One region of the Sodalis sp. RH24 genome, then DNA from elsewhere that is predicted to be linked to it. Evidence: predicted binding sites of a transcription regulator. Region 1 holds the regulator's gene; each other region holds the start of a gene.
The links. Region 1 encodes LexA, which represses DNA repair genes until DNA is damaged. Its sites were predicted from a motif close to TNCTGTATGTACATACAGNA; they were not measured.
Positions count from the first base shown of each region.

Region 1 (9,766 bases):
ATATTAAAAATGCACATCAGCTTCAATGAAATGCAGCTCTCATTTATATAGCGATGTGAGTGGACGCATAGCTTTAAATAACGAGAGCTACTATAGCAATCTATAAATAAGCAATATCGAGATATTCGCTGGGTTTTTGAAAAGCTTATGGGATACTAATATTATTATATCAAAAATAACGTTTTGGCACCTTGCCCTTGTCAGGTAAGGCGCCAGCTGGAAGACTTCGGATTAGATATAACACCTATGCCGCCCATCCCGGGCGGGTAGCTTAATAGCGGGGAAAACGGGGCGGGTTAACCGTACGCCAGATCCAGGCCACCACCAGCGCGAGTAACAGCCAGGGGAGCAGTTTCAACGCCATGACCAGCACGCCGGCAAACATCATGACCAGGAAACCCACCGCCAGCGCCGCCAGTACGCCCAGGAATGAGATACCGGTCAACAGCAGCATGAAAAAGAATGCGATGACAAAGACGAATTCCACCATTACAGGCTCCTGAAATCGGGGTGACACAGCAGGCTGGACCTTCTGCGCCTATTGCGATGATAATAAACATATTACAAAAATCGTGCCAATAAAGTAGCGCGCCAGACCATTGAAAAATAATGAAAAATAGTGTTGTGCTCAAAGCAGGAATGGTATTTTTGACTAATTAATAGTTATTATCGCCGCTATCAGCAGCCTCAATCCCGCGCCATGGCCACAATAGCCCTCATGACGCGCTTTCGCCCCCGGCGGCGCATGGCGGTACCCATTGGCTGGGGGCAGCCGGCAAAAGTTATTCGGCAACGCACCGCATCGGTTCAGCTTTTGCCACTTTGGCCAATGCCTGACGTACCACCTCAATACCGGCGCCGGGCTTGTGGGCGTTTTCGCTCAGATGACGTCGCCATTGCCGCGCGCCCGGCACGCCCTGGAATATCCCAAGCATATGGCGGGTGATATGGCCGAGGTAAGTGCCGTTCGCCAGCTCGCGTTCCATATAAGGAAACATGGCTTCCACCACCGCTGTCATGGTGTCATGGGGATCAACGACACCAAATAACCGGCTGTCCACCTGGCACAGCATACCGGGATTCTGGTAGGCCTCGCGTCCTATCATCACGCCATCCAGGCAGCTCAGATGCCGCTGGGCGTCGTCAAGCGTCGTGATGCCGCCATTAATGGCAAACGTCAAGGAAGGAAAATCGCGTTTTAGCTGATAGACGCGTTCATAATCCAGCGGCGGTATCTCGCGATTTTCCTTCGGGCTCAGCCCCGATAGCCACGCCTTACGCGCATGGATAATAAAGGTCTCGCAGCCGCCCTGCTCAGCCACAGTCTGGATAAACTCGCACAAGAATTCATAACTATCCTGTTCGTCTATACCAATACGGGTTTTCACTGTCACCGGAATCGACACCGCCGAGCGCATAGCGGCGATACAATGGGCCACCCGCTCGCGCTCAGCCATCAGGCAGGCGCCGAAGCGGCCGTTTTGTACCCGGTCGGAAGGGCAGCCGACATTAAGATTAATTTCGTCATAACCGCGCAGCGCGCCCATGCGCGCGCATTGCGCCAATGCATCCGGCTCGCTGCCGCCCAATTGCAACGCCACCGGATGCTCGGCCTCGTTATAGGCCAGGTAGTCGCCCTTGCCGTATAGCAATGCGCCGGTGGTCACCATCTCCGTATACAGCAATGCATGACGGGTCAACTGGCGCAGAAAATAGCGGCAGTGACGATCGGTCCAGTCCAGCATCGGCGCGACGGAGAAGTGCTGCGGGGATAAAGGCGCTACGGCCAGCCGGCTGTTAGCCTCGGTTGAAAATGTCATAACGTCATATGCAGGCATAAAAATGGGTTTAAGGAATACAGGGAGATTATCTGTGTAGTGTATCACAGAAACCCTATTAGGTAGCGAACACCCAATGCGGCGATTCATCAAACATGTTAATGTTTAATTCTTACTAAACATAGGTAAATGTTTAAAGATTGTTAAATAATCATGCTTCCAGAATGCGCGAAAAGGCCACGGCGTCTCAAATAAGCACCATTTCATCCCAATACCTCCCCAAGTGATTTACAAAGCGATCATAATCATTTATCACATGATCTTAATTCAAATTTATCCAGCCATGCTGATAAAAGGTTGAAAAATGATAAATCGATATAGACAGTAATTTTTATATTTTAATATCCCCCTATGTCATTTTTTATCCGAATCCTTTTTATTTCAGGATGAATCTAATTGCAGATATTATTATGACAGTATTTATACTCGATCCTTGCACTTATACTAAATGCGCGCTTAAAAGCTCATTGTCGGCAAGCGGTATCAAAGGCGCCATTCGCGATGTGGACAATATCAGCACGTTGCGAATGAGATGCAAAAACGCCAATCCTTCGATAGTTTTTATTAATCAAAACTCTTATCAGTATCAAGGGGATGGAGAAGGATTAAAATCCATTATTGACGAACGGCCTTTGACGCTTTTTTTTATTTTCATTGGTAATGAGAATATTAAGTTCCATGATTTCGTGCCGATCAGGGACAATGTGATTATTTTATCAAAATTTATAAAGATCAGCACATTGTTAATGATAATCCGTTACTTTATGGACACCAAAGCCTGGCGCAATGACGATTCCGCCATCGGGTTCTCTCCGCTGCGTTTTAGCAAGACCGAAGTAGAAATTTTAACCATGTGGATGTCAGGTTATGACACCATGTATATCTGTACCCAATTGCACATTAAAGAAAAAACGCTTTCTTCTCACAAAATAAATATTAAGCGGAAAACCAAGGCCAGTAATAAACAGGTGATATACCATTTAATTGCTATTGCCAACAGCGTCACAGATAGTATCAATATCCGTTATCCCGTTTGCTGAAAACCAGCGGCTCCGTTCGAACGCCACAGCTAAAGAAACCTGCCCCCGATCCCCGTCCCCTCACCCTTTTGCCGGTGACAATATGGGTTAAAACACGCCAATATTCGGCGTTTTTCCGCCTTCATGATAAGATAGAGGGCGGAAATCAGCAGTGGGGGAAACGCTATGAATACCACCGATCAGTCTCAATTGCTCAGCCAGGCTGAACAATTATGTGAGCAACGCAACGTGCGCCTGACGCCACAGCGACTGGAAGTGTTGCGCCTGATGACACAGCAGGATGGCGCGATCAGTGCTTACGACCTGCTTGATCTGCTGCGGGCGACGGAACCGCAGGCAAAGCCGCCGACAATTTACCGCGCGCTGGATTTCCTTCTGGAACAAGGTTTTATCCATAGAGTGGAATCCACTAACAGCTTTGTTCTTTGCCACCATTTTGAGCAGCCCAGTCACACCTCCGCCTTCTTTATCTGCGATCGCTGCGGCCAGGTGACTGAACAATCAACCGAAGGCATTGAAGATATTTTGCAAAAAATGGCGCAAGCCACGGGTTTCGCCATGCGCCATAATGTCGTCGAGGCACACGGGTTTTGTACCTTATGCGCCGAAGTGCAAGCTTGTGACAATCCCCAGGACTGCGGACACGATCATAGCGTAGCGATAAAGAAACGCTAGCGTCCCATTTTGGCTTTTACAAGAACCCGGGAGCAAATGACGTTTATTATGGCTGAAGTGAGATAACGCGTTTGGTTAATACATTGGAGAGGCCGCAAAACAGAGGAATGCTGATAGGATCATATTAAATAGGTGGTACGTCCTTGTACCTTTGGGTAGGAACACTTAAGGAAGCCATAACCGCACAGTGAATATGCATTAGTCATGCATTAGTCATGATTTCCAAAAATCATTACCAACGATATTTGTTACGTGTTTCCCAGTCCTTTACTTCCGTTTCCGCGGCTTCTTTACCGTAACCGTAACGTTCCTGGATCTTACCGATTAACTGATCGCGTTTACCTTCAACTACCGTCAGATCATCGTCAGTAAGCTTACCCCATTGTTCTTTCATTTTACCTTTGAACTGTTTCCAATTACCGCTGGCTTGATCTTTGTTCATCGGAGTTCTCCTTGGTTATCGGTTTCTCAGTCAACATCTGCCACTCCAGGTTTTGTTAGCGCATAGCGAGGACACGTATTGCGTCCCAAAACCTGCATGTCATAAGTTAACCCTATGTCTAAAGTATAGCAGGGGATTTGGCATAAGGTTTATTCAGCAGATGATTAGACCATATTGGCAGGGTTATAAACGCCGTATGGGCTATAAGGTGAAATAAAACAGTAGGTAGAAGGTATCAGCCCGTACACCGCTAATTGTAACTAAATATAAATACCGCTAGCGGCAGCGGCCGCGCCGCAGCACTTTTATGGCGGCGAACCCGCATTCCGCGTCGCCGGTTATCCGCCATAAAATCCTCGCTGACGCGGGATAAGGGATATTCAGGATGCCATGGAGCACCGTGAGTTAAATCCAGTTGCCGTTGCGGATAACGCCGACCGCTAAACCTTCGATGGACATTTCCTGCTCGCGCAAATCGACAATAATGGGCGAAAACTCGCTGTTTTCCGGTAGCAACTCAACGATGTTACCGTGTCTTTTCAGGCGTTTTACCGTGACCTCGTCATTGATTCGCGCCACCACGACCTGACCGTTATGGGCATCCTGGGTTTTATGCACCGCCAGCAGATCGCCGTCCATGATGCCGATATCCTTCATGGACATGCCGCTGACACGCAGCAGGAAATCCGCGTGGGGCTTAAACAGATCGGGATCGATCTGGTAATGGCTTTCGATATGCTGTTCGGCCAGCAGGGGTTCTCCGGCGGCCACGCGGCCGATCAGCGGCAGGCCGGTTTCTTCTTCTATCAATAACCGGATGCCGCGCGAGGCGCCGGAAACGATTTCAATGGCGCCCTTGCGCGCCAGCGCCTTAAGGTGCTCTTCGGCGGCGTTAGGGGATTTAAATCCCAGACGATGCGCGATCTCCGCCCGGGTCGGCGGCATGCCGGTTTGCGCAAGATGATCGCGGATGAGGTCAAATACCTCTTGTTGTCTGGCGGTTAATGCTTTCATTCCGTCCCCTGTTTGTTTATACAGTCTTTCTGTGAGTATATACAGGTCCGCAGCAATTGAAAACCACAAGCGTTGCAAAATGTGATAAAACCCTGCCGACGACCGGCCGCACCGGCCATTTTAAGGAATATACCGCCATAACAGCGTTATCCACACGAACAGCGCCAAAACAATGGCCAGGGTCACCGCCGCCGAGCCCAGGTCCTTCGCCCGGCCAGAAAGTGGATGCAGCTCCGGCCCGATGCGATCCACCACCGCTTCAATAGCACTATTCACGATCTCAACGATCAGCACCAGCCATACCGAACCGATCAATAAAATCCGCGCCACGGGTTCTGGCTCCAGGTAACAGGCAAGGGCAACCGCCACCACGGCAACCACCACTTCCTGGCGAAAAGCGGCTTCATGCCGCCAGGCGGCGCGATATCCTTTTATGGAATAGCCCATGGCGTTAAAGATGCGCCGAAGTCCGTTGGTTTGGTTTGCCATAATTTTGCGCGCTAAAGAAAAATTGTGCCTATATTACCGTTTCTTCTCGTTCGCATCACCACAGATCTGTCGCGCGGTTTCTGGTATTCTTGTGGCGCAATGCTAACAAGAGGCTTCACGAAGATATGTCAGGCTGGCGTACTATTTATTATACGTTGTTGAATTTACCGCTCAGGCTACTGGTGCGGAGTAAAGCCATTCCCGCCAATCCCCGGCAAGAAGCCGGCTTGGACCCGCTGCGGCCAATGATGTATGTTTTGCCCTATAACTCCAAGACGGACCTGCTCACCCTGCGCGCGCAATGTCTGCAACTGGGGTTGTCCGATCCGCTGATACCGCTGGAGATCGACGGCGTCGTCTTGCCGCGCTACGTCTTTATCCACGATGGCCCCCGTATTTTTCGCTATTTTTCCGAAAAACTGGAATCCGTGAAGCTGTTTCACGATTATCTGGATTTACATCGCAATAATCCGCAGCTTGATGTCCAGATGGTGCCGGTATCCGTTATGTTCGGACGATCGCCCGGCCGTGAAGCGCAGCAGAACCAGCCGGCGCCCCAGTTGCGCCTCCTCAATGGTTTCCAGAAGTTTATCGCCGTCTTGTGGTTGGGGCGCGACAGCTTTGTGCGTTTTTCCCGTCCGCTGTCCATGCGCTATATGGCGACCGAGCATGGCACCGATAAAACCATCGCGCAGAAGCTGGCACGCGTCGCCATGATTCATTTTGCCCGCCAACGCCTGGTGGCTGTGGGGCCGCGGCTGCCTGTCCGTCAGGATTTATTTAATAAGCTGCTGGCGTCCAAGGCGATTGAAAAAGCCGTGGAGGACGAAGCCCGCGCTAAAAAAATCTCGACTGATAAAGCGCAGCAAAACGCCATCGAGCTGATGGAAGAAATTGCGGCGGATTTTTCCTATGAAGCCGTGCGCTTGTCGGATCGGGTATTAAGCTGGACCTGGAACCGGCTATACCAGGGCCTGCACGTGCGCAATGCCGAACGCGTCCGGCAACTGGCCGAGGACGGCCATGAGATTGTCTATGTGCCCTGTCACCGCAGCCATATGGATTATCTGCTGCTGTCCTATGTCCTGTATCATCAGGGGCTGGTGCCGCCGCATATCGCCGCCGGCATTAACCTGAACTTCTGGCCGGCGGGTCCGATTTTTCGTCGGCTGGGCGCGTTTTTTATCCGGCGTACCTTCAAGGGCAATAAACTTTACTCCACCATATTCCGCGAATATCTGGGTGAGTTATTTACCCGGGGTTATTCGGTGGAATATTTTATGGAAGGCGGGCGGTCGCGTACCGGGCGCCTGCTCGATCCCAAGACCGGCACATTGACCATGACCATCCAGGCGATGCTGCGCGGCGGCAACCGGCCTATTACGCTGGTGCCCATCTATGTCGGCTATGAACATGTTATGGAAGTGGCGACCTACGCCAAGGAATTACGGGGCGCCACCAAGGAAAAAGAAGGCTTTGTGCAGATGGTGCGCGGTTTACGTAAGTTACGCAACCTGGGACAGGGTTATGTCAATTTTGGCGAGCCGCTGTCGTTAAGCGCCTATCTTAACCAGCAGGTACCGCACTGGCGTGATTCCATCGACCCCATCGAAGCCCAGCGTCCCGGCTGGCTGGCGCCGGCGGTGGATGACATCGCCGCGAAAATCATGGTGCGCATTAATAACGCCGCGGCGGCAAACGCCATCAACCTGTGTTCCACGGTGTTGCTGGCCTCCCGCCAGCGTTCGTTAACCCGCGAGCAGCTTTTGCAGCAGTTGGCCTGCTATCTGGAACTGATGCGCAATGTGCCCTACGCCGATGACGTCACGGTGCCGGACACCACGGCGCAGGACCTGTTGGAGCATGCCCTGGCGATGAACAAATTCAGCGTCGAGCAGGATACCATTGGCGATATCATCTACCTGTCCCGCGAGCAGGCGGTACTGATGACCTATTACCGCAATAATATCCAGCATCTGTTTATCCTGCCCGCGTTGGTCGCCAGTATCATTATCGGCCATCCCGGCATCGATCGCGCGCAGCTGGCACGCCGTATCGATTTGCTTTACCCACTGATGAAAGCCGAGCTGTTCATGCGCTACGAGACGTCGCAGCTCGGCCCGGTCATCGACGCGCTCATCGGGGAACTGTCGCGCCAGGAGCTGATTGCCGAGCGCGAGGGGCAGTTGTTCTTGAACCCTCCGCAATCATTTACCTTGCAACTGCTGGCGGCGGGCGTGCGCGAGACATTGCAACGGTATGCCATTACCTTTTCATTGCTGCGTTTTAATCCCCGGATCAATCGCAGCACATTGGAGAAGGAAAGCCGGATTATGGCCCAGCGACTTTCGGTGTTGCATGGCATCAACGCGCCGGAGTTTTTTGATAAAGCGGTATTCTCCACCCTGGTGGCGACGCTGCGGGATGAACATTATATTAGCGACACCGGCGATGCCATCGGCGAGAAGGTCAATGAGATGAGCGAAATCCTGAGCGAACTGATGACGCCGGAGGTACAGCTGACCATTAACAGCGCCAGCCTGCTGGCCGCAACGCCGGAAGACGCCTCCCCGTCCACGGTGTAAGAAAGCAACGGGCGTATGCCGACGCATCGCCCGTCTTTACCGCGCTGCTATAAACGGCCCTGGCCGAAAAAACTCAGGGCAATACCGATAAAAATCAGCATGCCCACCAGGTTATTGTTTAAAAAAGCTTTAAAACAGGCATCCCGTTCCCGCCGCGCGATCAGTTTTTGCTGATAGACAAATAACGCCCCCGCCAGCGCCAGGGACGTATAGAACATCACCCCCAGCGCAGACCGTATTCCCAGCCAGACCAGCAACAGCAGCGTCGCCGCTTGCAGCAGGCCGATAATCAGTTTGTCATGGCGCCCAAAAAGGATGGCGGTGGATTTGACGCCGATACGGATATCGTCATCGCGATCCACCATGGCGTACTGCGTATCGTACGCCACCGTCCAGAGGATATTGGCGGCAAACAGCAGCCAGCAGGAAAGAGGTAAGGACTCACTGACCGCCGCGTAGCCCATCGGTATCGACCAGCCGAACGCCGCGCCCAGCACCAGTTGCGGCAGATGGGTTACCCGCTTCATAAAGGGGTACGCCCAGGCCAGCGCCAGTCCCGCCACCGATAGCGCAATGGTCATGGTATTAAGCGTCAGCACCAGCCCAAACGACACCCCCACCAGGACCACAAAGATGATCTTGGCTTCTTTTTCGCTGATAAGACCGCTGGGCAAAGGGCGGGATGCCGTACGCTTGACGTGGCCGTCTATCTTGCGATCGGCATAATCATTGACGACACACCCCGCGGCGCGCATGAAAAACACCCCGAGGACAAATACCACCAGCGTGCCGAAAGCGGGCGTGCCGCTTCCCGCCAGCCATAAAGCCCACAGGGTCGGCCAAAGCAATAACAGAGAACCAATGGGTTTATCAATGCGCATCAGGCGGCACCAGGCCTGCCATTTGCCCATCGTGGCGCTTTGTTCCACTTATTTCTCCTTTACTTCATCATTCTCGCACGGCGCTTAACAATACAGCGGGGCTTGGGGTAAAAACAGTTCGGTCAGCAATAACGGCTTACCGTCCGGCCGCAGGCAGGAGCGCCGCGCCCACAGGCCGTCAGCGCGGCCCAGCTGGATAAAGTCCCGCTCCGGCGCCCGGCCGCGGAACAGCCAGCGGCCCAGGGGGATATCTCCCAGCGTGGTGAGCGCCCACTCCGCTCCGTTCATGGCGTTTTCGGGCACCAGGGTGCGGCCGGCCAGCCAGGGCCGTTCATCGCCGCATAAGACGATTTCGCGCAGCCAGTAGCGATCGCTTGGCGGCAACAGAGCGATATCGTCTCCCAGCGCCTGGGCCGGGAAATAACCTTCGCGGCCGCGGCGGATGGTAACCCGCCGGCAATGGCGCTCGAAGCGCCGGGTCATCGACCCTTGTTCCATCAACCAGTCCGCCAGGGCGGGCGATGGCGGCGGATCCTGGTCAGTCAGCCAGGTAATGGATGCCAATAAGGCGATAGAGGGATCGTCCGTCATCCTGTTCCCCATGGTTTCAGGTGGTCAGCTCCGATATTGTAGCTCAGAACGCCATTTTATTAACCTGCCGATGCGGGAAGAATGCGTTTCTTCAGGCGGCAATATACCGGTCGCCGGGCGCTAAGGCGCCGGCGGCAAAAAAAAGGCCTCCGCAGGGAGGCCGTTAAAATCAGATCTGCCCGCCGCTATTCCAGCGCCGGCGAACGTTCTT
Region 1 covers NZ_CP178729.1:3,253,829-3,263,594, forward strand. Annotated here, with positions in the region: gene pspG (envelope stress response protein PspG) at 272-490, opposite strand; gene dusA (tRNA dihydrouridine(20/20a) synthase DusA) at 783-1,820, opposite strand; gene rcsA (transcriptional regulator RcsA) at 2,249-2,878, shown strand; gene zur (zinc uptake transcriptional repressor Zur) at 3,044-3,553, shown strand; gene ACL2XG_RS14810 (CsbD family protein) at 3,786-3,995, opposite strand; gene lexA (transcriptional repressor LexA) at 4,401-5,009, opposite strand; gene ACL2XG_RS14820 (diacylglycerol kinase) at 5,130-5,498, opposite strand; gene plsB (glycerol-3-phosphate 1-O-acyltransferase PlsB) at 5,624-8,083, shown strand; gene ubiA (4-hydroxybenzoate octaprenyltransferase) at 8,131-8,994, opposite strand; gene ubiC (chorismate lyase) at 9,049-9,555, opposite strand; gene ACL2XG_RS14840 (YjbH domain-containing protein) at 9,741-9,766, opposite strand, start outside.

Region 2 (9,766 bases), 460 kb from region 1:
TACGCCTTGCCGGTCCGCCGCGTCGCCGGCCTCGATGCAGTACAGCTGGTTATCCGGCGTCGCCACCCCCTGCGGTAAATACCCGTCAATGCTGGCGATGGCGTTGATCCTGCCCTGCCCGATATCGTAACCGTGGTTGGCGCTCAGGTCCCGGGCGTATTCCCCGATAAAAAAATGGCGATAATCGGGGTATTCCCCGGCGGTCATATTCCTCAGATGAATCATAGCGCTACCCGTTATCATAACGTGCTTATCCACGCCGGCGCCCCTGATGCAAAGCCAGGGCTTATCCGGCCACCGGCACATCATAAGCCGCTGACGCCACCGTCGACAATCAATTCACTGCCGACGACAAACGCCGATTCATCGGACGCCAGATAGACCGCCGCCTTGGCCAGCTCCAGCGGCGTGCCCAGCCTGCCGAGCGGCACCAGTTGCTTGATTTGCGCCAGCAGGGCCGCATAGGCCGCCCCGTCCAGGCCCAGTTTTTCCAGCGCCGGGGTTTGCGTCGGGCCGGGGCTTAAGCTGTTGACACGGATGCCGCGCGCCAGCAGTTCCCCCGACAGGGTCCGGGAGAGCGACAGCAGTCCGGCTTTGCTGGCGGCATACGGGCCGCTTTGCGGCAGGCCGATATGCGCGCTGACCGAACCGCATAAAATCACCGAGGCCGGTGCATGCAGCAGCGGCAACAGTGACTGCACCAAAAAAAACGGCCCCTTCAGATTGGTCGCCATCAGGCGATCCCAGGCGGCTTCATCCCATTCCTCCAGCGGACGGTGGGTCACGTCGGCGGCATTGATCAGCAGCACATCCAGCCGGGGCCACAAGGTGGCAAGCGCTTGGGCCAGGAGCGGCTGGGCGGCCACATCGCCCGCGTCGCTTTGCAGGCATACCACCCGTTCGCCCAGATCCGCGGCGGCGCGCGCCAGCGCATCGGCGTTGCGTCCGGTGATGGCGACGGTGGCGCCCTCGGCCAGGAACTGACGGGCGGTTTCCAGCCCGATACCGCTGGTGCCGCCGGTGATCAAGGCAAATTTATCGGCTAAACGAGGCATTTTTATCTCTCTGACAGGTGAAAAATGCCATTATTTATAAGATAGTATTAAAATGATAGTAGGTACCAATAGGATACTAAAGAGGCGAGTGGGATGAAATGACGACCCGAACGATTGCGCAACCGAAAAAAATATTACCGCCGCCGGCGATAACGCCCTGCCCGATGCTTACCTTTGTCGAGCTGGTGGCCGGCAAATGGGCCATTCCCATCCTCTACCGGCTGATCGTTATCGACGCCCCGGTGCGTTTTGGCGAACTGCAGCGCGGGGTCTACCCCATCACGCAAAAGGAGCTGACGCGTCAGCTGCGCGCGTTTGAAACCAAGGGCCTGGTGCGGCGTACCGCGTTCGCCGAAATCCCGCCCCGGGTTGAATATCAGGTCACCGCCCTGGGTAAGACGCTGAAGGCGCCGCTACAGTCCCTGGCCGCGTGGGTCGACGCGCACCAGGAGGATTTACAGGCCGGCGCCGGCCTAGAGCGCCGCGCGGGGCAGATCGCTTAGCCGGGAGGTATAGGCCGGCGACAACATGTCGCGTTTCATTTGCCAGTCCCGGCGGATGCCCTGGCCGGCAAACCAGATTTGCCCCCGGCCCGAGCGGTTGACCTTATCCAGGGTCGCCATCAGCGCCTCGGCGTTAACGTGCGGCTTATACCGGTCGAACAGGCCGAGCTGCGCCACGCCCCGGTCATAAAAATCGCCCAGCACGACGCCGGCCTTCAGATAACGCCGATCGTCCAGCCACAGGCTATCCAGGCAGGCCGTCGCCTGGGCGATGATATCCCGGGAATCGTTGGTCGGGACGGGAATGCGGCCGGTGGCCTGGTTGGCGTAATAGATTTCGCCGGCCGCGTGCGGACTGGTGCGCACAAAGACCGCGACCTGCCGGCAAAACTGGTTTTCCCCGCGCAGTTTTTCCGCCGCGCGCGCGGCATAACTGCATACCGCCTCGCGCATATCCTGGTAACGGGTGATACGGGAACTGAAGCTGCGGCTGCAGATAATCTGCTGCTTCACCGCCGGCATTTCCTCCACCTCCAGGCAGGGTTCGCCGCGCAGCTCACGCACCGTGCGCTCCAGCACCACGCTGAAATTATTACGGATAAACGCCGGATGGGAATCCGCCAGTTGCAGCGCCGTGCCGATCCCCATCGCCCGCAGCGTTTTGCCCAGCCGGCGTCCTATGCCCCACACCTCCTCCACCGGCATCAGCGCCATCAGCTTACGCTGGCGCAGCGGCGAGGACAGATCCACCACGCCGCCGGTTTTGCTCCACTGCTTGGCGGCGTGGTTGGCAAGCTTTGCCAGCGTTTTACTGGGCGCAATACCCACCCCCGAATGCAGATGCGTGCACTGCAACAGGGTTTGCTGTACCTCGCGGCCAAACTGTTCCAGCGCCCTGCAATGGCCGACGCCGGTGAGATTGAGAAAGGCCTCGTCGATACTGTAGATCTCAACCGCCGGCGCCATGTCCTCCAGCAGGGTCATCACCCGATGCGACATATCGGCATACAGGGCATAGTTGCTGGAAAACACCGCCACGCCATGTTGTTCAAGCAGCCGGCGAATCTTGAAATAGGGCGCGGCCATAGCAACGCCAAGGCGTTTGGCGGCGGCGGAACGGGCGATAACGCAGCCGTCGTTGTTGCTCAGCACCACCACCGGGCGCCCGCGCAATTCCGGCCGGAATACGGTTTCACACGAAGCGTAGAACGAATTGATATCCACCAGCGCGTACATGGCTACAGCGCCGCGTAGATGATAAACGTCACCACGCCGAAGATTTCCACCTGGCTGTCTTCGGTAATGGGAATGGGCGCGAAGGCGGGATTCATCGGCATCAGCCGCGCGCGGGGATGAAGCTGCAGGCGTTTCACGGTAAAGCCGCCGTCGACGGAGGCGATAACAATATTGCCGTGGTCGGGTTTAAGGGCGCTGTCCACCACCAGGATATCCCCTTCACGGATATTGCCCTCAATCATCGATTCACCCGTGGCGCGGACAAAATAGGTGCTGGCCGGATGGCGCACGCAGATGGCGTTGATATCCAGGCGATGTTCAACATAATCCTGCGCCGGGCTGGGGAACCCCGCAGCGACTTTATCGCCAAAAAACGGCAGCGGTACGCCGATGCCCAACGCCGCGGGATAAATCTTCATAACGGCCACTCCATATACTGTATTTACATACAGTATAGATGCGACCGGGGGAACATGTGAAGCTGGAAAAACCACGGCGGCGACAAACGGCTGATAATCATTGGATTTAAGATCACGCGTGGCTGGCGCCCATGCGCCGGCCTGGCGCCGCATATTTGTATGATAAAACGAGACATAACTCATACTTTTGGTTCTTAAAAACCCTTTTTGTTATGCGACTTTGTTCGGGAACAAGTTTTTCCGCCTGTTTTTCGCGCATTATGCTCCCATGAATTGTAACCCCAGTAACTATCAGGCTTTATAGGATTGCGGGCTGCAACGCTTTGTGTGTGCAATGTGACGGGTGAGAGATGAAGAACAAGACATTAACCCTGCTTGGCGAAGCCGCCATCAGCCGGCGCAGCCTGGTGAAAGGCGGCGTGGCGACCGGGGGATTGCTGTTGGCCAGCAGCGCGCTGCAGCTCCCTTTCCTGTTCGCCCGGGCGGCCGTTACCCCGGCAACGACCGCGGGAACGGCCGATAAGGTGGTCTGGAGCATGTGTTCGGTTAATTGCGGCAGCCGCTGCGCGCTCAGGCTGCATGTGCGCGACGACGAGGTGTATTGGGTGGAAACCGATAACACCGGCCAGGATGAATACGGCGATCATCAGGTGCGCGCCTGCCTGCGCGGCCGCTCCATGCGCCGGCGGATGAACCATCCGGAACGGCTGAAATATCCGATGAAGCGCGTGGGCGAACGCGGCGAAGGCAAATTCCAGCGCATCAGCTGGGATGAAGCGCTGGACGCCATCGCTGATAATCTCAAGCGTATCGTCAAGGATTACGGCAACGAAGCGGTGTATATCAATTATTCCTCCGGCGCCACCGGCGCCAATTTCGCCCGCTCGTCACCGTCGGGCTCGCTTATCACCCGCCTGATGAACTGCTACGGCGGCTACCTCAATCAGTACGGTACCTATAGCACCGCCCAGATCAATGCCGCCATGCCCTACACCTACGGCAGCAACGAGGGCAACAGCACCTCGGATATCGTTAATACCAAACTGGTGGTGATGTTCGGCAACAACCCGGCGGAAACCCGCATGAGCGGCGCCGGCATTACCTACCATCTTGAGCAGGCGCGCGAGCGCTCCAACGCGCGCATGATCGTTATCGATCCGCGCTATACCGATACCGCCGCCGGGCGCGAGGATGAATGGATCCCCATTCGCCCCGGCACCGACGCGGCGCTGGTGTCGGCGATCGCCTGGGTATTGATCAGTGAAAATCTGGTGGATCAGGCGTTTCTGGATACCTACTGCGTCGGTTACGACGAAAAAACCCTGCCGGCCGGCGCGCCGGCCAACGGCCACTACAAAGCCTATATCCTCGGCCAGGGCGACGACGGCATCGCCAAGACGCCGGAGTGGGCGGAGAGGATCACCAGTATCCCCCGCGATCGGATCATCAAGCTGGCGCGTGAAATCGGCGCGACCAAACCGGCTTATATTTGCCAGGGCTGGGGGCCGCAGCGCCAGGCCAACGGCGAGCAGACCGCGCGCGCCATCGCCATGCTGCCGATCCTCACCGGCAACGTGGGCATTAACGGCGGCAACAGCGGCGCCCGCGAGTCCACCTACACCATTACCATCGAACGGCTGCCGGTATTGACCAATCCGGTGAAAACCCAGATCCCGGTATTTTTATGGACCGACGCCATCTCACGCGGCAAGGAAATGACGGCGTTAAAAGACGGCATAAAAGGCAAGGACCGGCTCGACGTGCCGATTAAATTTATCTGGAACTATGCCGGCAATACCCTGGTCAACCAGCATTCGGATATCAATCGCACCCATGAAGTCCTGAAAAACGAGCGCGATTGCGAAATGATCGTGGTGATTGAAAACTTTATGACCTCATCGGCGAAATACGCCGACATCCTGTTGCCGGACCTGATGACCACCGAACAGGAGGATATCGTCCCCAACGATTACGCCGCCAATATGGGGTATCTGATTTTCGGCCAGCCCGCCACCTCGGCAAAATTCGAGCGCCGCTCGATTTACCAGATCACCAGCGATATCGCGCGGCGCCTCGGCGCGGATGTGGCGCAAAAATTTACCGAAGGGCGCACCCAGTCCGAATGGCTGCAATTTTTATATGCCAAGATGCTGGCCAAGGACCCGCAACTGCCGTCCTATGAGCAGTTAAAAGCCCAAGGCATCTATAAACGCCAGGATCCCGACGGCCACTTTGTCGCCTACCGTAAATTCCGCGCGGACCCGGCGGCCAATCCGCTGAAAACCCCTTCCGGCAAAATTGAAATCTATTCGGCGGCATTGGCGCAGCTGGCCGCCACCTGGCAACTGCAGGCGGATGAAAGCATCAGTCCGCTGCCCCGGTATGTCCCCACCTTCGAGGGCTGGGACGATCCGCTGCGCGCGCGTTTTCCGCTGCAGATGGCCGGTTTCCACTATAAGGCGCGCACCCACTCCAGCTACGGCAATATCGACGTGCTGCGGGCCGCCTGTCCGCAGGAGGTGTGGATCAATCCTATCGACGCCGAAAGCCGGGGCATTCGCAACGGCGATAAGGTGCGGGTCTTTAACGACCGGGGCGAGATCAGGATCGACGCCAAGGTAACGCCGCGCATCCTGCCCGGCGTGACGGCCGTCAGCCAGGGCGCCTGGCATCAGGCCGATATGGCCGGGGATAAAATCGATCACGGCGGCTGCATCAATACCCTGACCACGCAGCGTCCATCGCCGCTGGCCAAGGGCAATCCGCAGCATACCAACCTGATACAGATCGAAAAGGTGTAGTGAATGAGCACGCAATACGGTTTTTATATTGATTCGAGTCGCTGCACCGGCTGCAAGACCTGCGAGCTGGCCTGCAAGGATTACAAGAACCTGGGGCCGGATGTCAGTTTCCGCCGCATCTATGAGTATGCCGGCGGCACCTGGCAGGCGGACGGCGCCGGCTATCGCCAGGATGTGTTCGCTTATTACCTGTCCATCGCCTGTAATCATTGCGAGGATCCCGCCTGCGTCAAAGTGTGCCCGAGCGGCGCCATGCACAAAGGCGAAGACGGCTTTGTGGTAGTCAACGAGGACATTTGTATCGGCTGCCGCTATTGTCATATGGCCTGTCCCTACGGCGCGCCGCAGTTTAACGAGGCCAAGGGGCATATGACCAAATGCGACGGCTGCCATGAGCGCGTGGCGGTGGGACAAAAACCTGTCTGCGTGGAATCCTGCCCGCTGCGCGCGCTGGATTTGGCGCCTATCGGCGAACTGCGCGACAAGTATGGCGACCTGGCCGACGTGGCGCCGCTGCCGGCGGCGCATTTCACCATGCCCAACCTGGTGATCAAAGCCAATGCCAATTGCCGCCCGCAGGGCGACACCACCGGCTTTCTCGCCAATCCAAAGGAGGTGTGATATGGGTAACGGATGGCATGAATGGCCGCTGATGTTTTTTACCGTGGCGGGCCAGAGCGTAATCGGCGGTTATCTGGTGATGGCCATGGTGCTGCTGGCCGGCAACCTGACGGTGCAGCAGGCGCGGCGGGTGCATCTGGCCATGTTTTTCCTGTGGCTGCTGATGGGGCTGGGATTTATCGCCTCGATGATGCACCTGGGCTCGCCGATGCGCGCCATGAACGCGCTTAACCGCCTGGGCGCCTCGCCGCTGAGCAATGAAATCGCCACCGGTTCGCTGTTTTTCGCCCTCGGCGGCATCTACTGGCTGATGGCGGTGTTTAACCACATGCCCCGGGCGCTTAACAAGATCTGGCTGGTGATTACCGCGCTGTCGGGCCTGGTATTTCTTTATGCCATGGGCCGGGTCTATATGATTGATACCGTGCCCACCTGGGATAATATCTATACCCCGCTCGGCTTTGTGCTGACGGTGTTTATCGGCGGCCCGCTGCTGGGCTACCTGCTGCTGCAGGCCGCGGGCATCCGCGGGCCGGGCTGGCGCTACCTGCCCTGGATAAGCGTTATCGCGGTGATGATAAGCGTGGCGGCGGTGATGATGCAGGCCGCCGGGCTGGCCGCGATCCACAGTTCGGTGCAGCAGGCCTCGGCGCTTATCCCCGACTATGGCCTGCTGATGGCCGGACGGGTGCTGCTGCTGGCGCTGGGCCTCGCCTGCTGGCTGTGGCCGGTGGCGCGCGGCAACACGCCGCCGCTGGCGGGACTTACGCTGGGCCTGGTGCTGGTGCTCGGCGGCGAACTGATCGGCCGGGCGGTATTTTACGGCCTGCATATGACCGTGGGCATGGCGATTGCCGGTTAGGGGCGATGATATGAATGATGTGAATATGGCCCTGACCGGGCGCACGCTGGGGGCCTTGCTGTATTATCCGCCCCTGTCGGCGCCCAACGCCGGCCTGCTGAAAGCGCTGGCGGCCCCGGGCTGGGAGCGGGAATGGCCTGTCGAGAGCGGCGTCGAAGACGCGGCGGCGCTGATTCGCCAGGGCCTGGCCGCGCCTTGGCATGACGCTTTGGAGGAGACCTTTCAAAATCTGTTTATCGGCCCCTATGCCCTGCCCGCCCCGCCCTGGGGATCGGTCTATCTCGATAAGGAAAGCGTGCTGTTTGGGGAATCCACCGTGGCGCTGCGCCGCTGGCTGGCGCAGGAAGGCATCGCCTCCCGGCAGCAGGACGGCGAGCCGGAGGACCATATCGGCCTGCTGCTGATGCTGGCCGCCTGGCTGGCGGAAAATAATGAAAGCGTGCTGGACGCCCTGCTGGCGCAGCATATATTGCCCTGGTCGGGACGCTACCTGGCATTGCTGGAACAAGGCACGGAGCATCCGTTCTACCGGGGCGTGGCGCGCCTGGCCAGCCTGACGCTGGGCGACTGGCGAAGCAGGCGGAATCTGCAATCACCGGAGAGGGAGTTATACCGTTAACGGCCGCGCGATGAGGCCGTTTTACCGTCAACAGCACCGGATGCCAAAGCGGGTTATGCGTTTTTGACTGTAAGCCCCGGTACATTGCGGTCGCCTTCGAAACGGGCGCTGCCTTTCAATATAACGGTGCATTCATCCCCGTCAAACCTCAATGATTTCACCACTGCGTCATTTTCTATCGTTATGCTATTTTCTTGTGGTTGAGTTATGCGTCCGCTGGTAAAATCGTGATTTTGTGTGCTGAACCTAATATTATTTACCCCAACAAGGTTTAAGTTTCCGGGGGGGAAGTTAACGCCACTAACAATGATATTTATATTGCCAGAGTTGACTCCATTAATACTAATGATTTTTTGGTAATTAGAGTTAATAAAATTTTCTTCTATATTAGACTTTTTCATATAGACTTCATTAACGATTGAGTTAGCACCGATAGTGACATTATTCGAGCATATTTCCAACGTTTTATCTATGACAGAGTCTTTTATTGAAAAAACGCCTGCAGTAATGACATCACCTTTTACATGGCTTTTGTTTTCAAGTGACAAATTACCACTGGCGGTAGTCACACTGTCCGCAATGGAGTTATTAAGCGTAACCTTGCCTGACATTGATTTTATAAATCCGGCCTTTTCGACATTTTTTAAATTAATTTTTCCAGAGTCGGTTTCGACGTTAGACAGAATAACATGTTCACAGCTGATTTTTCCTGATTGAGATTGAACATTACAGTGGATATCTCCTTCAGAGATGGATATAGCACCGCTTTGGCTTTTGATATAAATGTCGTTATTACCCGCGCGAGTAAAACAGTTATGCAAATTTATTTTTTCGCAACCCGTTTCGATTACACTTTTTATTTCCTCGCCTGTAAGGTTGACAGAGTTACCTGAATTGTTTTTTATGATGATGACGTTACTGAGTTGAAAAGACTCATATTGGAAATTCACATTCATATATTAGCATCCTTAAATAAATCAAACGGTTCAACTATATATATTTAATGGCCATTATCAAAAAATAAGCACATAATCTGACTATTTCATAATAATCGTGGAATTATAGCCAATCCTGGCTAAACCTTGATTAAATAACCTAAATGCTACCGGTAGCTTTACATTCCCAGCGGCGTTTTCACGTTCGCCGTTCCCCGGTATGTCGCTCGCGATTGAGTGTTGTCGCGCACAATGTTAAGTTTTAAGGCGACATTGCAAAACACAACCAGAAACAGGGGCGCTATGGCCCCGGTGATTTATAACATTGCACGGCAATAGGATATGATCAGCATGGCGCCTCGCTCCGCATTACGCGACCTCTCGTTTTCCGCCGTCATCGCCGGTTTTATCGCCGTACTGGTGGGCTATGCCAGCTCGGCGGCCATTGTGTTTCAGGCGCTCCAGGCCACGGGGGCCAGCGTTGAGCAAATCGGCGGCTGGCTGACGATGCTGGGCCTGGGAATGGGCATAACCTCGCTGGGCCTGTCGCTGTATTACCGCGCGCCGATCCTCACCGCCTGGTCGACGCCCGGCGCGGCGCTGCTGGTCACCAGCCTGCCGGGCTACTCGATTAACGAGGCCGTCGGCGTCTTTATCTTTGCCTGCGCACTGATTTTACTGTGTGGCGTGACCGGGCTGTTCGCCCGGCTGATGC
Region 2 covers NZ_CP178729.1:2,789,454-2,799,219, forward strand. Annotated here, with positions in the region: gene ACL2XG_RS12810 (GNAT family N-acetyltransferase) at 1-225, opposite strand, end outside; gene ACL2XG_RS12815 (SDR family oxidoreductase) at 306-1,055, opposite strand; gene ACL2XG_RS12820 (winged helix-turn-helix transcriptional regulator) at 1,154-1,558, shown strand; gene umuC (translesion error-prone DNA polymerase V subunit UmuC) at 1,529-2,794, opposite strand; gene umuD (translesion error-prone DNA polymerase V autoproteolytic subunit) at 2,797-3,213, opposite strand; gene ACL2XG_RS12835 (DmsA/YnfE/YnfF family dimethyl sulfoxide reductase) at 3,564-6,014, shown strand; gene ACL2XG_RS12840 (DMSO/selenate family reductase complex B subunit) at 6,018-6,635, shown strand; gene ACL2XG_RS12845 (DmsC/YnfH family molybdoenzyme membrane anchor subunit) at 6,637-7,497, shown strand; gene dmsD (Tat proofreading chaperone DmsD) at 7,508-8,116, shown strand; gene ACL2XG_RS12855 (hypothetical protein) at 8,170-9,072, opposite strand; gene ACL2XG_RS12860 (benzoate/H(+) symporter BenE family transporter) at 9,403-9,766, shown strand, end outside.
Region 2: umuD (translesion error-prone DNA polymerase V autoproteolytic subunit) is a predicted target of LexA. The motif match lies at 3,229-3,248, and genes of this name have one in related genera.

Region 3 (9,766 bases), 1.4 Mb from region 1:
AGCATCGACAGGCTGCCGATAATGACCATAAACACCTGTACCCGCAAAATCATCAGGCGGCCGTAGCGATCCGCCAGCCGGCCGATAGGCCACTGGCCGAGAATACCCGCGCTGACCAGCAGCGCCATCCAGTATCCCACGCTGCCGTCGCTGAGCCCTTGATGGGAAAGATAAAGCGGCAGCAGGCCATACAGCGACCCCAGCACCACGCCCGAGATGATGCAGCCGTTGATCCCCAAGCGGGCGTTGCGACGCCGCAGCATCGGCCAGATGGCGATCCGGGGGGCATCCATGCCCTGCCCCTCGATGCGGTTGAACAATAACGGCAACACCGCCGCAATCATCAACGTGGTCGCCCAGGGCAATACCGATATCAATGCGGTGGAGACGCCGCTGAGCAGCAGTTGGCCGATCACCGTGCCCATATAATACACCATCATATACGCCGCCAGCAGTTGCCCGCGGGTATGGGGAGTACCGCTGCGCATCAGGGCGCTTTCCACCACCACCCAGATCAGCGCGCAGGCGATGCCGGCCACGAACCGGAACAGCACCCAGGTGCCAAAACCGATGGAAAGGCCCAGCCCCAGTGTCGCGACGGCAAACAGCAGGCATGAATACTGATAACTGCGGTTGAAACCCACCGCTTTAATCAATGCTCCCGCCAGCAGGGTCCCCACGAGGTTACCGCTAAAATAGGAGGAGCCGACCAGCCCGATTTGCCAGGTGGGCATGGCTTCGTGGGACAGCCACAGCGGCACCAGGGTATTTAATACCGCGATGGAAATGGTCAACGACAGCAACCCGGTGAGTAGCATTACCACCGGGCGGGAATAGACGGACATGATGAATAAACCGGACTCAACGCGCAGGAATTGGGCGCATCATGCCACTACGGTAAAAAAAGTCAATCAGGCGAAATAAGCGCCAGCATTTTTTGATAGTGTTCAGGCAATTAGCGGCCCCATGACGCAGCTGACGCCAACATCGCATACTTCATCCGGGATAAAAATCAGGGTACCGAACGTAGGGTTGCCCTGTTAAAGGGAGAGCGTGCCAATGGGGTTGAATCGGGCGTGGTATTTTCGCCCGACCGAGGCCCCATGGCGCGGTAAGCCCGCTGACGCCGCACCTGCACTTGACGTGTTAAAGGGAGAACGCCAGTGGTGATTAGCCGATATGGGTCAGGCCGTTCATATACGGCGCCAGCGCCGCCGGGATTTCAATGCGCCCGTCGGCCAACTGGTAGTTTTCCATTACCGCCACCAGGGTGCGCCCCACCGCCAGGCCGGAGCCATTCAGGGTATGCACCAGGCGTGGTTTTTTATCTTCTTTGGCGCGGTAGCGCGCCTGCATGCGCCGCGCCTGGAAATCGCCCATATTCGAGCAGGAGGAAATTTCCCGGTAGGTATTCTGCGCCGGCAGCCAGACTTCCAGATCGTAGGTCTTGCTCGAGCCAAAGCCCATGTCGCCGGTGCACAGCAGGATCTTGCGGTAAGGCAGGTTCAGCAGTTGCAGCACCTTCTCCGCATGGCCGGTCAGTTCCTCCAGCGCGCGCATGGAATCTTCCGGTTTCACCACCTGGACCAGCTCGACTTTGTCAAACTGGTGCATACGGATCAACCCGCGCGTATCGCGGCCGTAGGAGCCGGCCTCGGAACGAAAGCACGGGGTATGGGCCGTCATCTTCAGCGGCAGTTGGTCTTCTTCCAGGATTTCGTCGCGCACCAGGTTGGTCAGCGGGACTTCCGCCGTGGGGATCAGGGCATAGGCGCTGGTGTCGGCTTCTTCGCTCAGGGGCTGGGTATGGAATAAATCCCCGGCGAATTTCGGCAATTGGCCGGTACCGAACAGCGATGCGTGGTTTACCAGATAAGGAACATAATTTTCCTGGTAGCCGTGCTGCTCGGTATGCAAATCGAGCATAAATTGCGTCAGCGCGCGATGCAGGCGGGCAATCTGCCCTTTCATCACCACAAAACGCGCACCGGTCAACTTGACGGCCGCGGCGAAATCCAGCCCGCCGGCCATTTCCCCCAGGGAAACATGGTCGCGCACGTCGAAATCATAGCGACGCGGTTCGCCCCAGCGGCTGATTTCTTCGTTTTCGGTTTCATCCTTACCAGAGGGAACGCGGTCGTCCGGAATATTAGGCAGCGACAGCGCCACGTCGCGGATGGCGGCTTGCAAAATATCCAGTTCGGATTTGGCCGCCTCGAGGCGATCGCTCAATCCGTTGACTTCCTGGCGCAATGGCTCGATATCCTCGCCACGGGCTTTCGCCGCGCCGATCAGTTTGGAGCGGGAATTACGCTCGGCCTGCAATGTTTCGGTTTCGACCTGCAGTACCTTGCGCCGCTCTTCGTGTTTACGCAGCGTATCGACATCCAGGGTAAAATTTCTGCGAGCCAGTTTCTCGGCAACTGCGTCTAGCTCATTGCGCAGCAGATTGGGATCGAGCATGCTAGTCCTGTGCTTATTGTTATCAGATTGATGTATATGACTTCGCGACGCCGTCAGAGACTATCGCGGCAACGGATTTTCTATCGCTAACCTTACCGCAACGGCCTGGTTATCGGTAGCGTTTTGTTGGGCTATTTTGATCCTGCGCGCTAAGCCAGGCAAGCTTTTCGCCAATTTTTCCTTCCAGTCCGCGCGGGCTTGGATAGTAGTAGCGGGTGTGCGCCATCTGCTCGGGAAAATAGTCTTCGCCGGCGGCATAGGCGTTCGGTTCATCATGGGCATAGCGGTATTCGGCGCCCAGCCCCATTTCCTTCATCAGCTTGGTGGGGGCGTTGCGCAGATGCTCTGGCACATCATAATCGGCGTTTTCGCGGGCATCATGCATCGCGGCTTTAAAAGCGGTGTAAACCGCGTTGCTTTTTGGCGCGCAGGCCAGATAGACAATCGCCTGGGCAATCGCCCGTTCCCCTTCCGCCGGACCGACGCGGGTAAAACAATCCCAGGCCGCCAGGGCAACCTGCATGCCGCGCGGATCGGCATTGCCCACATCCTCCGAGGCGATGGCCAGCAGGCGGCGCGCCACGTAAAGCGGATCGCCGCCGGCGGTGATGATGCGCGCATACCAATATAGCGCCGCGTCCGGCGCGGAACCGCGCACCGATTTATGCAGCGCCGAAATCAAATCATAATAACGATCGCCCTTATTATCAAAACGGGCGTTGCGCTCGCCGGAAATTTCCTTCAGCAGCAGCGGCGTAAGCACCCGGTTGCCCTGGGCATCGGTTTGCGCCATATCCGCCATCATTTCCAGGCTGTTGAGCGCGCGGCGTGCATCGCCGTTCACCCACTCCGCCAGCACCCGGCGCGTCTCGTCCGGCAGCACGATATTCTGGCCGCCATAGCCCCGCTCCGTATCGGTCATGGCCTGGGCCAGCACCTGTTCGATATCCCCGGCGGTAAGCGACTTCAGCAGGTAAACTTTGGCGCGGGAGAGCAGCGCGGAGTTAAGCTCGAACGAAGGGTTTTCCGTAGTGGCGCCAATCAGGGTAATGGTGCCCTCTTCCACATGCGGCAGGAAGGCGTCCTGCTGGCTTTTATTAAAGCGATGCACTTCGTCGACGAACAAGATGGTGCGGCGGCCGGCATCACGATTGTGGCGCGCGCGCTCGATCGCCTCGCGGATTTCCTTGATGCCCGAGGTCACCGCCGAAATACGCTCCACATCGGCGTTGCCGTAACGCGCAATCAGCTCCGCCAGCGTGGTTTTTCCGGTACCAGGCGGCCCCCACAGGATCATGGAGTGCAGTTGCCCGTTCTGGATGGCGCGCGGCAGCGGCTTGCCCGGCGCCAGCAGATGCTGCTGCCCGACATATTCTTCCAGCGTTCTTGGGCGCATGCGCGCGGCCAGCGGCTGGAATTCGTTATGGGAAAAATCAAGCGACAGATTGCTCATTTTTACCTCACTGACGCTGATCGTCCAGCGTCACGCCCTTGGGAGGGGTAAAACGGAATTTGGCGTCATCCACCTGGCCGTTATTCTGGCTTTTCAGCTGGTAGGCGCTGCGCTGCCCGTCCTGCTCGACGGCGGTAAAGCTGTTGATGGTGCCGCTGGCGCTGACGTCGATGGTAAATTGCTTCAGGTTGCCGCTGGCGGTCTTGGGCGTCAGCTCAAACCGATCGTTGGTTTGCTTGACGTTGTATTGCCGCCAGTCGTCCGGGCTGTTGCGGGTAATCAGCATAAACGGCGTATTGCCGGTGGCGTTTTTCAGCCAGGTGGCGGTGGCCTGTTCGACAAAGGGATTATAAAACCACAGCGTTTTACCGTCGGAAATCAGCAGGCTCTCATCCGGCGCGGTCATATGCCAGTTAAACAGATTCGGCCGTTTTACCCACAGTTCGCCTTCGCCTTCCTGCACCGCGCCGCCGTCCGCGCTGGTCACTTTCTGGGTGAATGCGGCATGGAAACTGTTGACCCGATTCAGGCGGCTTTGCAGCGCGCCGGCATCATCGGCCAGCGCCGGCGCGGCAACCACGGCGCTAAGCAGGCAAGCGACTAATAACCTTTTATTCATTATAAGCATTCCTTGAAAAATGAAAGGCGCTACATCCGGGCCGGCAAGAAATAGACCAGCCGGAAGGCGGCACCCTGATAGGCTTAACTTTATCGGAACAATGACGGGAAGGCATAGGCCAATCCTCTGAAAACCTGCCGCTTTACGCATCTTTGCACAGGGGGTTACCCCCCTGGCGGTCAAAGCAGGCCTGTCATGGGCACCAGCGCGTTAATCCGGCGATGGCGGGGCCAGTACTTCACGGTTGCCGTTATGGCCCTGCGAACTGACGATGCCCTGGATCTCCATTTGCTCGATGATGCGGGCGGCGCGGTTATAGCCGATGCGGAACTGGCGCTGCACCCCGGAAATCGAGGCGCGGCGCTTGTCGACCACGAACTGCACCGCCTGATCGAATAACGGATCCAGTTCCTCGTCGCTGTCCATGCCGCCGGGACCGGCCTCACCCTCTTCGCCCGCGCTGGTGATGCTGTCAATATACTGCGGCCGGCCACGGGCCTTCCAGTCGCTGACGACCGCGTGCACCTCCTGGTCGCGCACAAAGGCGCCGTGCACACGCACCGGTATGGAAGAGTTGGGCGCCAGGTACAGCATATCGCCCATGCCGAGCAATGATTCAGCCCCCGACTGATCGAGAATGGTACGGGAGTCGATTTTACTGGACACGGTAAAGGCGATACGGGTCGGGATATTGGCCTTGATCAGGCCGGTTATCACGTCAACCGACGGCCGCTGGGTCGCCAGCACCAGATGGATGCCGGCGGCGCGGGCTTTCTGGGCCAAACGCGCAATCAGCTCTTCCACCTTTTTGCCCACCGCCATCATCAGGTCGGCGAACTCGTCCACCAACACCACGATATATGGCAGTTTTTCCAGCATCGGCGGCGAATCGGCCATGCCGTCGCCCGGTTTCCAGAAAGGATCCGGCACCGGCCGGCCCATGGCGATAGCCTGTTCAATACGTTCGTTATAGCCGGCCAGGTTACGCACCCCCAGGGCCGACATCAGTTTATAGCGGCGCTCCATCTCGCCCACGCACCAGCGCAGGGCATTGGCGGCGTCTTTCATGTCGGTGACCACTTCGGTCAGCAGGTGGGGAATGCCTTCGTACACCGACAGTTCCAGCATTTTCGGGTCAATCATGATAAAGCGTACCTCTTCCGGCGTCGCTTTATACAGCATGCTGAGGATCATGGCGTTGACCCCCACCGATTTACCTGACCCGGTGGTACCGGCCACCAGCAGATGGGGCATTTTGGCCAGATCGGCAATCACCGGCTGGCCGGCAATGTCCTTGCCCAGCACGATAGCCAGCGGCGAGACGGTCTCGCGGAATTTATCGCAATCCAGCACTTCGCGCAGGTATACCGTCTGGCGGCGCTTGTTCGGCAATTCCAAGCCGACGTAAGGTTTGCCGGGGATCACTTCCACCACCCGCACCGCCACCGCCGACAGGGAGCGCGCCAAATCCCGCGACAGATTGGAGATGCGCGCCGCTTTCACGCCCGGCGCCAGGTCCAGCTCGAAGCGAGTAATAACCGGACCGGGAGAAATACCGACCACCTCGGCCTTCACGCGGTAGTCCGCCAGCCGCGCTTCAACCAGCCGCGCGGTTTGCTCCAGCGCGAACATATCCACCGGTTCGTCCTCCACCGGCGGCGACGTTAACAGGTCCAGCGTCGGCAGCGGCGTGGTGGGCTTGTGCAACGGTTGTTCATTACGCATCAGGAAGGGATGGATCAGGCTGTCCATGGCGGGCGCCGCCGGCTGAACCACCGCGCGCCCCCCCACCGGCGACGGCAATGGCGCCGGCGCGGCGCCTGCCCCTAGCCGTGCCGAAGGCTGGACATGCCCGTCCGACAGCGCGTCCTCACCGTCGGCCGGATAATCCTCTGCGCGGGAATGAGCCTGCTCGTCATAACCGCCGGGAACATGCCCGGCCGCGGTCGACGCGCCGGAACCGAACTCGTGACCAGGCTGCGTGGAGGGCGTAAACCGGGCTGCGAGAGTATCATCCACCCGATCGGCCCGCGGCGGCGGAGCGAACGCCGCAGGCGCATCAATGCCGGCCGGCGGCGAAACCGGCGATGTCGGCATGGCCCGTTCGTCGGCGTCCGCCACGTCACGCATCTCCTGCCGGCGTTGAAATTCGGCGGCCAGCTGCTGTTGCTGCCAGGCGTCTTCTTCCTCGTCGTCGCCCTCGGTCCCGGCCGCGCCATAGCGTTGTTCCTGCTGCTGCAGAAATTCCTGGTGCAGCGCCGACTGCTGGGCGGCGGCTTGTTCTTCCTCGGACTGCGGCGCCTGCGACAGCGCGTCTTCTTCCTGCGGGCGTTGCTGCGCCGTCGCCGTCGCGTTGCGCTGCGACGGCAGCTTGATGCCAAACGAGGCAAGCTCCCGGCGCGTGGGGATGCGTACCCGGTTAGGACGCGGCAATTCAGGACCGATGCCCTGCTTGACCTGCGGATTTTCGTCGCTGGTGGCGCTGAACGCCGGCATAAAGGTCAGCGCGGCGGCGTCATAAGGCGGCGTGGAAGCAGTGACCTGCCCGCTGCTGCGCTGCGCCACGTTGAAATCGTATGGCGTGTGCGATTCGTCACCGTCGTGCTGCCAGTCGCCCATCTGCGGACCATCATCGTCTTCATCGGGAAAGCCGCCCTGGGAAGGAGGAACGGACGGTGCGTCCGGCAACTCAAAACGATATTGCGGGATAGCCTGCGCGGACGCCGACTGGGGGGCCGGCGCGGCGGGCTGCTGGGAGTAGACGGCGGCAGGCGCGGGGCCGGCCGCAGGGGCCGCCACCGGCGGCGACACCGCGCCCGGCGGCGGGACGGCCAGCGGGTCGCCGGTCTGCTCGGCGAGCTCCGGATGGCTGGACGTGGCGGAAGGCCCCGCCACCGTGCCGATAGCCGCGGGAGCGGCATCAGGCTTGGTCCCGGCGGCATCAGGGCCGGAGGTCGCCAGCAGCGGGTCAAGCGCGTCCAACGCTTCGGCGCGGACCGCGTCGTCCCCTGCGGCCTCCAGGTCTTCGTCATCGTACTCGTCGTCGTAGTCCCGCTCGTCGCGGCGGGAGCGGTTCGACATAAATGTCAGGCAACCCATGACCACGCCGCCGATTTTTTCGGCAATGGTGAGCCAGGACCAGCCGGTAAACAGGGTCAAGCCGGACGCCCATACGCAGAGCAGGGTCAGGGTGGCGCCGATGCCGTTAAACCACGGCAGCATGGCGTTGCTGAGCAGGCTGCCGATCACGCCGCCCGAGGCAAAGTAATAAAGATCGTCGACATTGAGCGCGGCCAGGCCGCATGAGGTCAGGATCAGCGCCAGGGTCCCAATCAGCCGCAGCGACAGGGCAAAATAGTCCACATAGTCCTGCTCTTCCCGCTGGCGAAACGACGTCCAGCAGAAAATCAGCATCAGCGGCGGAAGGGCATAGGCCAGCACGCCGAAGGTGAAGAACAGCGTATCGGCAAACCAGGCGCCGATGCCGCCCCCCAGGTTATGGATAGGACCATGCCAGGCAGTTTGCGACCAACTGGGGTCGGAAGGGTTGAAACTGACCAGGGAAATCATCAAATAGAGGGCAAAAATCGCCATGACAATCAGAACAGCCTCGAGTAACCGGCGACTGCTGCTGAGCGTTTTCAATTCAACTTCTTTATCTTCTGTATATTCCTGGCTCAAGAAAGGCTCTCCAGGGTTATCTATGCCGATATAACCGATATAATAGCTTAATAACAGCGCCGGCCGTCATGCCGCCGGCGCTGAAACTGTATGAATGCACAGGAGTGTAACCATAAAACGTGAAATTTGCACCTGTGTTATGACTTAGCGTGTCTTAATGACCAGCCGGTTGCTCTGCTTCACTTCTTCCATCACCACGTAGGTACGCGTATCGTTGACCCCCGGCAGGCGCAACAGCGTCTCGCCCAGCAGTTTACGATAGGCCGACATATCAGGCACCCGCGTTTTCAGCAGATAGTCGAAATCACCCGAAACCAAATGGCATTCCTGAATTTCTTCCAGCTTTTGTACGGCGGTATTGAATTGCTCAAACACATCGGGCGCACCCCGGTTAAGGGTAATCTCCACAAACACCAGTAAAGACGCATCAAGATAATGTGGATTAAGTAAAGCGGTATACCCTTGGATGAAACCCTGGCGCTCAAGACGGCGCACGCGTTCCAGGCAAGGTGTTGGGGATAATCCAACCCGTTTAGAAAGTTCGACGTTTGATATCCGGCCATCCTTTTGCAACTCATTGAGGATGTTACGGTCAATACGATCGAGATCCTTTCCCGGGCGCTTTTTATTGTCTACCATTATTATTGTCTCTCTTAGTACCTTCCCTGTGCTTGCCACACCCCTGCCGACTTCAATGTATCAGGGTTTGCTTTAAGACCCGTTGTCTGTTTTATTTTAGGGCCAACTGTTTCAACTGCCTTGCTAACTGCCTGTCCGAAACCAACGCATCATTTTCCTTACCCTGATGTTTTCGCAAAAGCGCAGCGTATTGTCAAAGTAAAACGATAAAAATCAGAACAACATGCCGATTAAATCCTGCGGAAACACATTGTCCGGGGCTTAAGGGCTCTTTTTAGCCCGATAATGTCCTAATTGATGGTAAAATCCGCCTATCGATAGTCCATAACGATGATAAAAATCGCCAACAACTTTTTGCATCCTTTTCATTGTCTGGTAACTTTCTTATCATCGACGAGTTGGGATCTAAGCGGTGAGTTAAACGAGGAAAATATGTCTACGGCGAAACACAGTAAATTAATTATCCTGGGGTCGGGACCGGCGGGATATACCGCCGCGGTTTATGCCGCCCGCGCCAACCTGCATCCGGTGCTGATAACCGGTATGGAACAAGGCGGCCAGCTGACCACCACCACCGAGGTCGAGAACTGGCCGGGCGATCCGGAAGGGCTGACCGGGCCTTCGCTGATGGAGCGCATGTACGCCCACGCCGTAAAATTCAACACCGAAATCATTTTCGATCATATTAACCAGGTCGATTTACAAAACCGCCCTTTCCGGCTGACCGGCGATACCGGTGAATTTACCTGTGACGCCCTGATTATCGCCACCGGCGCATCCGCGCGCTATATCGGCCTGCCGTCGGAGGAAGCCTATAAGGGCAAAGGCGTATCCGCCTGCGCCACCTGCGACGGTTTCTTCTACCGCCAGCAAAAAGTCGCGGTGGTCGGCGGCGGCAATACGGCCGTGGA
Region 3 covers NZ_CP178729.1:1,841,130-1,850,895, forward strand. Annotated here, with positions in the region: gene ACL2XG_RS08470 (MFS transporter) at 1-845, opposite strand, end outside; gene serS (serine--tRNA ligase) at 1,171-2,463, opposite strand; gene ACL2XG_RS08480 (replication-associated recombination protein A) at 2,573-3,916, opposite strand; gene lolA (outer membrane lipoprotein chaperone LolA) at 3,924-4,535, opposite strand; gene ACL2XG_RS08490 (DNA translocase FtsK 4TM domain-containing protein) at 4,746-8,216, opposite strand; gene lrp (leucine-responsive transcriptional regulator Lrp) at 8,361-8,855, opposite strand; gene trxB (thioredoxin-disulfide reductase) at 9,288-9,766, shown strand, end outside.
Region 3: ACL2XG_RS08490 (DNA translocase FtsK 4TM domain-containing protein) is a predicted target of LexA. The motif match lies at 8,301-8,320, and genes of this name have one in related genera.